2 regions of the Mesorhizobium sp. KR2-14 genome follow, and region 1 is predicted to be linked to the other one. Evidence: predicted binding sites of a transcription regulator. Region 1 holds the regulator's gene; the other holds the start of a gene.
What was found. The regulator LexA, encoded in region 1, represses DNA repair genes until DNA is damaged. The targets are predictions, from matches to a motif close to TGTTCNNNNTGTGTTCNG.
Positions count from the first base shown of each region.

Region 1 (5,606 bases):
GCGCGTAAGCTGGGCCAGGACACGGTCGAAGTTCTGGAAACCGTAGCCGCAGGGCGGCACATCCGCCGCAAGGGACTGGATTTCGTCACCGGCGACCTGCTTCTTGAAAAAGGCCGCGAACTCGATGCCGGCGCGCTTTCGCTGGTGGCGTCGGCAAACCACCCTCGCCTCGACGTCGTGAAACGGCCACTGCTCGCCATCATCGCCACCGGCGACGAACTGCTGCCGCCTGGCAGCGAGCTTGGGCCCGACCAGATCGTGGCTTCCAATGCCTTCGGTGTCGCGGCGATTGCCACCTCCGTAGGCGCACGGGTGCTTGATCTGGGCATCGTGCCCGACAGCCGCCCGGCAATTGCCGCGCGCATCAGGCAGGCGCTGGACCACGACGCCGATGTGGTGGTCATGCTTGGCGGGGCCTCCGTGGGCGACCACGACCTTACCCATGAGGCGCTGGTGAGCGAGGGCATGGTGCTGGATTTCTGGAAGATCGCCATGCGCCCCGGCAAGCCGCTGATGTTCGGCCGGCGCGGCCGCACGCGTTTCCTGGGCCTGCCCGGCAATCCCGTCGCCAGCCTCGTGTGCTCGCATCTTTTCCTGAAGCCGCTTCTGTCGCGGCTTGCCGGCCGTCCCTTCGAACCCGACCTGCGCCAGGCCGTTCTCGGCAAACCGATGGCGGCGAACGGCCGCCGGCAGGACTTCGTGCGGGCGGTGTTGCGAGAAGGGCATGACGGCCCGGTGGCGACGCCCTTCGAAGTGCAGGATTCGTCCATGCTGAGGACATTCGCGGAAGCCAATGCGCTGATCATCCGCGATCCCTTCGCCCCGGCAGCGCCGGCCGGCGCCCCTTGCACGGTTCTGAAGCTGCGCTGACTGCGCGCGGCTTCCCACGGTCTACACCGCAATGGATGCCGCCCTCCGGAAGCCGGTCGCGGCGCGATTGAGGCTTGGTGCGCAAAAGGCGGAAATTGCGCGGAACCAACCCCTTGCGCCGCTTTGCTGCAGCAAGGTGGCAAAGGTGGAGCGGAGCACGCCAATATCTCAGCCGGCAACCGATTTGCGCGTCTTCATGGAAATTTAAACAGTTGCAGAACACAACTGGAACAGATAGTGTTTGTTCTGGTTTTGTTTTGGGGGTCGATTCTCCCCGGGGGGCTGGCCATGCTGACGCGCAAACAACACGAGTTGCTTCTCTTCATTCACGAGCGGCTGAAGGAATCCGGCATACCGCCTTCCTTTGACGAAATGAAGGACGCGCTGGACCTTGCTTCCAAATCCGGCATCCACCGGCTGATCACCGCACTGGAAGAGCGCGGCTTTATTCGCCGGCTGCCCAACCGGGCGCGCGCGCTTGAAGTGCTGCGCCTGCCCGATTCCATTGCCCCCGGCCTCACGCCTCGCACCAGGTTCTCGCCCAGTGTGATCGAAGGCAGCCTCGGCCGCCGCGCCGCCCCGGAGCCGGCTCGCGCGCCTCTGGCCAGCAACGACGAATCCGGGACGGCGATCTCGATCCCGGTTATGGGCCGCATTGCCGCCGGCGTGCCCATCGACGCAATCCAGCACAAGACCCATTCCATCACGGTGCCGCCAGAGATGATTTCCGGTGGCGAGCACTATGCGCTCGAGGTCAAGGGCGACTCCATGATCGAGGCCGGCATTTTCGATGGCGATACGGTCATCATCCGCAACGCCAATACGGCCAATCCCGGCGAGATCGTGGTGGCACTGGTGGACGACGAGGAAGCGACCTTGAAGCGCTTCCGTCGCAAGGGGGCGTCGATCGCGCTCGAGGCTGCGAACCCGGCCTATGAGACGCGCATTTTCGGACCTGATCGGGTGAAAGTCCAAGGCAGGCTGGTTGGGCTGATCCGCCGCTATTGAACCGGAGCCGGCGGGCACCGAGCTCAGCTCAGTCTTCGGCGTGGTGCGGTGGCGGCGTCCGTGCGTTTTGCGATGATCCACGCGGTTCGGCTGACTTGGCCTCCGACTTTTTGACGTAGGGCGCCAAGCCTCGTGCCTCGCGCGAAAACTGGCGATGGGCATGCCATGGCCGATATGGCTCGCCCACCGCGTAGTGAACTTCCGCGCCTTGGCTGCCCACCTCGCCGCCACCAAGATTGACGACGGCGCTGCCGAATTTCGCCAGATCGCGCTTGGTGATGACCAGCATCCCCTCACGCCGACAGATGTTTTTGGCGGTGGCGTCGTCGACGACAATCACGGCGGCATATTCGCAGACGGGACGCGCGATTGCCGGGTTTGCCGCGTGAACTACAATCGCGCCGGAGGGATGCACGGCAACGCAGAGGCTGTCGTGGCAGTCGAAGCCTGAGCTTGGCGCTTCATCTTGCCCCGTTTCGGCTTTTGGTAGCGCCGGCGGCTGCGTTCGGATTTTCGGCGGCGCAATGCCCTCGCCTTCGACTTCCGCGCCTGAAATATCGCGATCCGTAACTGCAGCCTGGTTGCTCAGCTTCTGCGCAGTGCGCGACCTTCCCTTGCCGGCGCTTCTTTTCGAAGTGGTGTTGACCGGGCTGACGAGTTCCTCGGCCCGTACCGCCCGTTTCCAGTTTTCGATGGTAAAGGCGTTCGGCCTTGCTCTGTTGACCGCAAGTTTCCCACCGCCGAGCGGCACCGCAACGAGCCGTCCGTCTTCGGAAACGAAAACGTCGGGCGTGCGAACATCGGTCAGCGTCAGCGCGCCGGCAAGTACAGCCGGCACCGCCAGCAGCCGCAGCCAGGTCGAGGCCATGCAGGCAAACACCAGCGCGACGGTAAGCAGCACCAGCGAATGCGCTGAGATGAGTCCCACCGCATCGATCGGCGATCGCTCAGATATCCAGCTCGACACTGCGATCATCAGCGACAGGCCCTTCCCCATCACGTAGAAGAACGGCGCGTCCAGCCCGAGCGGCATCGCCAGCGATCCGGCGACGGCGAAAGGCATGACGAGTATAGAAACGCTGGGCATCACGGCCAGATTGGCAAGCAGGCTGAGCGGCGAGACACGCTGGAAGTGATAGACGCCGAAAGCAGTCGTCGCGACGCCCGCCACAACGGATGTGATGGCAAGCGCGCCCACGGCGCCGATCGCCTTGGCAACTCCGCGCCCCACGAGCGATCTGGGCTGGGCCGGCGGTGCCCGCTTCTTCACATGCCGGCGCTCGGCCCATATCGCATAGGCGCTCACCAGCGCCGCGGTTGCCGCAAACGACATCTGGAAGCTTGGGCCCACCACCTCATGCGGTGATACGGCCATGATGACGAGCGCCGAGATGGCGAGATTGCGCGTGGTGAGCGCGCCGCGGTCAAAAAGCAGGGCTGTGAGCATCACCGCCAGCATAAGGAAGCTGCGCTGCGCCGCCACGTCGCCACCAGAAAGGAACAGATAGCCGGCAATGGCGGCAAGAGCCGCGCCGGCCGCGTATTTCTTGACCGGCCGCCTCGAGGCGAAGCCGGGAAAAGCCGCGAAAGCCACTCGCAGCGCGCTCATCACGGTGCCGGCCACCAGCGCCATGTGCAGGCCTGAAATCGAGATGATGTGGTAGATGCCAGTCCGGCGCATCGCCTCGTTGATGTCTTCCGGAATGCCGGCGCGAATGCCCACCACCAGGGCGGCGGCGATTTCGCCCTCAGGACCGCCTATGTGGCCGCGAATGCGCGCGGCGATGGCGTTGCGGACATTTTCCAGGCCGTTGGAAAGCCTGGTCCGCAACGACGGCTGCGGCGCGCCTTCGACAAGGTCGGGACCGCGGAGGAAAAAGCCGCTGGCGCCGATGCCGTCGAAATAGCTGGTAAAGGAAAAGTCGTAGCTGTCAGGCCGCACCGGGCCGGAAGGCGGCATCAGCGTGACCACACCTTCGACATGCGAGCCGACGATGGTTCCGGGCGGGACACGGCGCGCGGTCAACCGCACGCGCTGCGGCGCGTAACGCAGCGTGGGCCGCGCGGTGGCCAGAACATCCATTGTCAGCCGCACACGGCCATTGGCCATCTGCTCTATCGCCGCGACCCGCGCAGAGAGGCGCGTGGAGATTTCGCCGCCCAGCATGGCGGTTCCGGCCCGCCAGGTTTCCAGCTTCGCCAGCGCCATGCCCGAAAGGCATACCAGAACGGCAATGAGCACAAGCCGCACAGCCTGACGCCGCGCCGGCACCAGCGCCGCAAGGGCCGCAGTGAGCGCAACCCCGCCGACGAGTGGTTGGAAGTCCGGTTCGGAAGGGAGCCGGAAATAGATGATGGCGCCCGCCCCAAGAAGGACGGGCATGAACAGAAACGGTGTGCCCCGATCGAGCTCGGTTGCAAGGGCGGTAGCCAGTGCCCCCTTGCGATGGCCCCGCTTGATGGGATCGACGACTGCTGTCAGCGCCTGGCGCGCGGCAGCGGGCAGCGTCGCGACTCGTGGCGGCGGCTGTGGGGCCGGGCGCGGTGGGTCCGCTGTGTTCGGCAACGCGGGCGGTTGCAGCAGCGTCAGGCCTTCCGGCCCGCCGGTGAACAGCTCGCGCTCGCTCACATCGCCTCTCGGTGGTGCACGCACTGCCCCGGCTCCCCCTGCCTGAGAGCACGGCCGCCCGCACAGCGCTTTGCACTGCCGGAGGGCCTGCCCCTTGCGCCACTGACCCTCTATGCTACATGAACGCTATCAAATTGCCATGCGCCTGCCCTTGCGGCTCCGGCCAGCCTGATCCTTCCTTCTGGAAACCTCATGTCCGACACAGTCATCACACGTTTCGCCCCCTCGCCCACCGGCTATCTGCATATCGGCGGCGCCCGCACGGCGCTGTTCAACTGGCTCTACGCGCGCCACACCGGCGGCAAGATGCTGCTGCGCATCGAGGACACCGACCGCGAACGCTCCACTGACGCGGCGACCGCCGCTATCCTCGACGGGCTCACCTGGCTCGGCCTGACCTGGGAAGGCGAGCCGGTGTCGCAGTTCGAGCGCGCCCCCCGGCACCGCGAAGTGGCCGAAGAGCTGGTGCGCACGGGCAAGGCCTATTACTGCTATGCCACGCCCGAGGAGCTCAACGAGATGCGCGAAAAGGCCCGTGCCGAGGGCCGGCCGCCGCGCTATGACGGCCGCTGGCGCGACCGAGACCCGTCCGAGGCACCCGCCGGCGTGAAGCCCGCCATCCGTATCAAGGCGCCCACGGAAGGCGAGACGGTGGTGAATGACAGCGTGCAAGGACAGGTCCGCTTCCCCAACAAGGACCTCGACGACTTCATCATCCTGCGCTCGGACGGCAACCCCACCTACATGCATGCCGTGGTGGTGGACGACCACGACATGGGCGTCACGCACATCATCCGCGGCGACGACCACCTGACCAACGCCGCACGCCAGACCGTCATCTACAACGCCATGGGCTGGGACGTGCCGCAGATGGCGCACATCCCGCTGATCCATGGCTCGGACGGGGCAAAACTTTCCAAGCGGCACGGCGCGCTCGGCGTCGAAGCCTATCGTTCCATGGGCTACCTGCCGGCGGCGCTATTGAACTATCTCGCGCGCCTCGGCTGGAGCCATGGTGACGACGAAGTGATGGCGATGGAGGACATGATCCGCTGGTTCGACATCGTCGACGTCAACAAGGGTGCGGCGCGCTTCGACT
Region 1 is NZ_JBDZDR010000001.1:73,323-78,928, forward strand. Features, by position in the region: gene glp (gephyrin-like molybdotransferase Glp) at 1-870, shown strand, start outside; gene lexA (transcriptional repressor LexA) at 1,159-1,878, shown strand; gene ABLE86_RS00345 (ComEC/Rec2 family competence protein) at 1,907-4,531, opposite strand; gene gltX (glutamate--tRNA ligase) at 4,700-5,606, shown strand, end outside.

Region 2 (5,606 bases), on a different contig from region 1:
ATTGATCGACAAAAGCCACACCGCAACCATCCGCAGCGATACGCCCGGCGAGGAACTCGCCTCGGCGCGCGCGCGCCATCCCGCGATCCACGCTGACAGCGGAACCACGGCCAGGGAAATTGAAAAGGTGGAGCCGCGCACCTGCCAGATGCTGACCAGGAAGGAGACGGCCAGCACCGCGCCGACGAGGCTGTCTTCCCGGCGCCAGCCCCCTGCCCGCAGGCGCATCGCCATGAGCGCAAGCGCCAGGAGCGGCGTGGCATAGCGCGCGGCCAGCACGGCAGGATCTTCCGAAGCCAGCGCAAACAGGGACCGCGCCTCGGAGACATGGTCGAGCCAGAGGCTCGTCAGCCGCGGGTCGAGCCCGGCATAGGGCGAAGCCAGGCATTGCGGAAAGGCCAGCACCGCGGCCAGCGCCACCAAAAAGCCGACCAGGCCGAGCGCAAGCAAACGGCGGCCGAACGTGCCGGCGGCGGCGGGGATCGTGGTCACCAGCGCCAGCCCCAGGCCGGAGAGCGCGGCAAGCACAAACTGAACCACCGAGAACGCATCGCACTGCGCCTGCGCCCAGGCGGAGGGCGCGATGGTGGCGAAGAACACCGCCGTCGAGGCTGCCGCAAAGCCGAGGCCGAAATTCCTCGCAACCAGCCTTTCGTGCGCGGGGGCGAAAAGAAACAGCGCCGCCACGCATGTACCGACAGCCGCGACGACAGGTGCGGTTTCCATGCCGACCGCCAGCATGAGCGCCGCGCAGACGCCCGCCGGCAGCGCGGCGGCCCGTTCTTGTCTCGCCCGAAGGAGAAGATACAGGCAGGCGCAGGCCAGCAGCAGCTGGACATTGTGATGGTCGAGCGCTGCCGGCGCGAAAATACCGAGGAAGTACAGCGCCGAGCCGCCCAGCACTGCCGCGGGCAGCACCGCCTTCTCGCCGCCGAACAGCCGCGCCATGCGCAGGATGAAGAACAGCGTGAGCGCCAGGAGAAGGGTCGGCCAGACGACCTGCGCCACTGTTTCGGCGCCCGCCGGCGCCAGGCCCAGCGCCGACATGGCAAGCATGATTGCCGCGACGGGGGCATCGACGAGCCGCGACCAGTGCATGGCAAAGCCGCCTTCCGGCCCCATCCTGTACTGATGGGGGTCGAACCAGCCCTGCCCGGCGAGCAGGTCGCGGATCTGGACGAGGCGCAGCAGGCTGTCGTTGTCGCCGCCCAGATCGGACAGCGTCTTGAAGCCGGTGACGGCATGGACCGCAAGGACGATGAAGGTGGCCGCCAAGACAAGCAGCACGGCGCGCGCGCGGCCCGAAATACTCAAGCGCCTTTCAACATCCATTGCTTCGCCCACAAGTGAAACGGCTGCTTAAACCTAGCCTTAACGGCTTCAATAAATAGTAAAGCCAGACCGAGGGAGATCGGTCACTGTGCTGAGTACCGGACTTCGGAGACAGCGATGCCAAATAGCCTGCCGGATGACCTGACCATCGCAGTGCTGCTGCCCTGCTACAACGAGGAAAAGACGATCGGCGACGTGGTGACCCGCTTTCGCGAGACGCTGCCGGCCGCTGCGATCTATGTCTACGACAACAATTCGCGCGACCTGACGGCCCTGCTGGCGCGCGCGGCCGGCGCGATCGTGGTGCGCGAGCCGCGGCAGGGCAAGGGCAATGTGGTGCGGCGCATGTTCGCCGACATCGATGCCGACATCTACCTGATGGCCGATGGGGACGGCACCTATGCGCCCGAAGACGCGCCGCAGCTCATCAACACGCTGCTGACCGAAGGCTCGGACATGGTGGTCGGCACCAGACGCGGCGTGACCGACGATGCCGGGCGCGCGGGCCATGCCTTCGGAAACCGCATCTTCAACAGCCTCTACAAGTGGCTGTTCGGCCGGGACTTCACCGACATCTTCTCCGGCTACCGCGCCTTCACGCGGCGTTACGTGAAGAGCTTTCCGGCGGTTTCCGGCGGGTTCGAGATCGAGACGGAGATGTCGGTGCATGCCTCGCAGCTGAAGCTGCCGGTGAGCGAAATCGCGCTGGACTACGGCCGCCGGCCGGAAGGCTCGACCTCTAAGCTTTCCACCTATCGCGACGGCGCAAAAATCCTCTGGATGTTCGCCATGCTGATGAAGGAGACGCAGCCCTTGCGCTTCTTCGGCGCATTCGCCGCGCTGTTCATGGCCGCGGGCCTGGTGATGATGGCCCCGGTGCTGGTCGAGTTCTTCGAGACCGGCCTGGTGCCGCGACTGCCAACGTGGGTGCTTTCGGTGGCCTTGGTGCTGCAATCGCTGCTGATGGCGGTGGCCGGGCTGGTCCTCGACTCCGTGTCGCGCGGGCGCGCCGAGCAGAAGCGGCTGTTCTATCTCGGCATGGGCTCGGCGCGGGCCGCCGCACGGCTGCCCGTGCGCCTGGACGTGCCGCGGAATGCGCCGCGGCCGGCGAGGCCCCGCAAGGTGGCGTGAGCGACATATTCTTCGCCGCGTGCGGCGCGCGGCGGGATTGGCAGAAGGCCCCGCAGCCTATACATGCGCTGGTGAAAGCGCCCTCATGCCTTGCCGCCGGAGACCCTAATGCCGCTTAACGTCGCCATCCAGATGGACCACATCGCCACGATCTCGATCGCCGGCGACACTTCCTTTGCGCTCGCGCTGGAGGCGCAGCGGCGCGGCCACCGGCTCTATCACTACACGCCCGACAAGCTGTCGATGATCGGCGGCAAGGTGTTCGCGCGCATCGAGGAACTGCAGGTGCGCGACGAGAAGGGCAACCACTTCACGCTCGGCGAACCGCTGCGCACCGACCTGAGCGAGATGGACGTGGTGCTGCTGCGGCAGGACCCGCCCTTCGACATGAACTACATCACCACCACGCACATCCTCGAGCGCATCCACCCCAGGACGCTGGTGGTCAACGACCCGGCCTGGGTGCGCAACAGCCCGGAAAAGATCTTCGTCACCGAGTTTCCGGACCTGATGCCGGAGACGCTGATCACCAAGGACCCCGAGGAGGTCGACGCCTTCCGCAAGGAGCACGGCGACATCATCGTCAAGCCGCTCTACGGCAATGGCGGCGCCGGCATCTTCCACCTGCACGAGGCCGACCGCAACCTGGCCGCGCTGCTCGAGATGTTCCAGCAGATGTTCCGCGAGCCCTTCATCGTGCAGCGCTACCTGAAGGAAGTGCGCAAGGGCGACAAGCGCATCATCCTGATCGACGGCGAGCCGGTGGGCGCCATCAACCGCGTGCCGGCCGAGCACGACTCCCGCTCCAACATGCATGTCGGCGGACGCGCCGAGAAAACCGAACTTACCGAGCGCGAGCGCGAGATCTGCGCCCGCATCGGCCCTTCGCTGAGGCAACGCGGCTTCATCCTCGTCGGCATCGACGTGATCGGCGACTATCTCACCGAGATCAACGTGACCTCGCCCACCGGCGTGCGCGAGGTGAAGCGCTTTGGCGGCGCCGACATCGCCTCGCTGTTCTGGGACGCGGTGGAAGACAAGCGCCGCTGACGCCGGAGGGCGGATGTTCCGCCCGCGCAACCGGTCACAACCAACTTGCAATCCGTGCGACGGGCATGTTCCCGTCTTGTTCTTGCTTTGCCCTTGAAACTGTGGTTGTCTGACGCAACGTCACAGATCAGCCGGGCATTGCAGCGCCGGCGCCGGCCGGATGCGCTCGCGACGCTGCCATGACTGGAACGCCCCGGGAAGCGGCTTCCGCCACTTCTGGGGACCATGCGGAGGGGCAAGTCCGGCAGCGTTGGGGGCGGCATGGTTTCGCGCGTGCGCACGGTTGCATTCCAGGGCATCGAGGCGGTGCCCGTCGACGTGCAGGTGATGATCGCTCCCGGCAAGATGGGCATGCACATTGTCGGGCTGCCCGACAAGGCGGTGGCCGAAAGCCGCGAGCGGGTGCAGGCGGCGCTGCATGCCTCCGGGCTGTCGATGCCGCCCAAGAAGGTCACCGTCAATCTCGCCCCGGCGGACCTGCCCAAGGAAGGCAGCCACTACGACCTGCCGATCGCGCTGGGGCTGATGGCAGCACTTGGCGCGGTTCCCGGCGACGCGCTCGGCGGCTATGTCGTGCTCGGCGAATTGTCGCTCGACGGAACCATCGCAGCCGTTTCCGGCGCGCTACCGGCCGCGATGGGGGCCAATGCCGAGGGCAAGGGCCTGATCTGCCCCGCCGCCTCCGGCCCCGAAGCCGCCTGGGCGGGCGCGGACATCGACATTCTGGCGCCGCGCAGCCTGATTGCCATCGCCAACCATTTTCGCGGTACCCAGGTGCTGGCGCGGCCGGAGGCAAGCATTCGCGCGGCCGCCACCGGCCTGCCCGACCTCGCCGACGTCAAGGGCCAGGAGAGCGCCCGGCGCGCGCTGGAGGTGGCGGCAGCCGGCGGCCACAACCTCTTGATGGTCGGGCCGCCCGGCTCGGGAAAATCCATGCTGGCGCAGCGCTTGCCCTCCATCCTGCCGCCGCTCTCTCCGAAGGAACTGCTGGAAGTGTCGATGATCGCCTCGATGGCCGGCGAACTGGCGGACGGCAAGCTGACCGACCGGCGACCCTTCCGCGCGCCGCATCATTCGGCCTCCATGGCGGCCATGGTCGGCGGCGGCTTGCGGGTGAAGCCCGGCGAGGTATCGCTGGCGCATAACGGCGTGCTGTTCCTCGACGAACTGCCCGAATTCACGCCGCAGGTGCTGGATTCGCTGCGCCAGCCGTTGGAGACCGGCGAATGCGTGATCGCCCGCGCCAACCACCGCGTCGCCTATCCGGCCCGCATCCAGCTGGTGGCGGCGATGAACCCGTGCCGCTGCGGCATGGCCGGCGAGCCCGGCTATCGCTGCGCGCGAGGGGTCCGCTGCCAGGCCGACTACCAGGCGCGCATTTCGGGCCCGCTGCTCGACCGCATCGACCTGCGCATCGAGGTGCCGGCGGTTTCGGCCAGCGACCTGATTAGGCCCGGCGCTGCCGAGGCAAGTGCTGCGGTGGCGGCGCGGGTGGGGATGGCCCGCACCATGCAGCAGGAGCGGTTCACGCGCATCGGCGCCACGGCGGGACAGACCAACGCGCACTGCCCCACCGCGCTCATCGAGGAGATCGCGGCACCCGACGCCGCCGGCCTGTCGCTGCTGCGCGACGCCAGCGAGAAACTCGGCTTTTCGGCCCGCGCCTATCACCGGGTGCTGAAGGTGGCGCGCACGCTGGCCGACCTCGACGGCAGCGACGCGGTTGGCCGCATCCACCTGGCCGAGGCGATTTCCTACCGGGTGGCCGGCGAGCGCATGGTGCAGGCGGCGTAGGGGACGAGATCTCCGGCGTCGCCAATCCCGACGACTTGCCCGCCTCTCCTCCTGCAAGGGCCGCCGACGGTGGGAAGCGGCCGAACCGCAATTTGCCGTAGCCGCGCAGGTCCTGGGCAAAGCTGCCTTTGGCCATTCAACGCTGCATACCGCCGGTTGCATAAATCGGGTGGCCGCGCCCTCTGCCGCGCCGCTAGACAGCCATGACGCAATGATCAGGAGAGACACGTCGTGGAACTGGAAAGCAAGACTATCATCGTCACCGGCGCGAGCAGTGGGATCGGCGCAGCGGCGGCTCG
Region 2 is NZ_JBDZDR010000003.1:232,384-237,989, reverse strand. Features, by position in the region: gene ABLE86_RS10125 (GtrA family protein) at 1-1,314, opposite strand, end outside; gene ABLE86_RS10120 (glycosyltransferase) at 1,450-2,463, shown strand; gene gshB (glutathione synthase) at 2,572-3,513, shown strand; gene ABLE86_RS10110 (YifB family Mg chelatase-like AAA ATPase) at 3,775-5,307, shown strand; partial or broken gene ABLE86_RS10105 (SDR family oxidoreductase) at 5,539-5,606, shown strand, end outside.
Region 2: ABLE86_RS10110 (YifB family Mg chelatase-like AAA ATPase) is a predicted target of LexA. The motif match lies at 3,580-3,597, and genes of this name have one in related genera.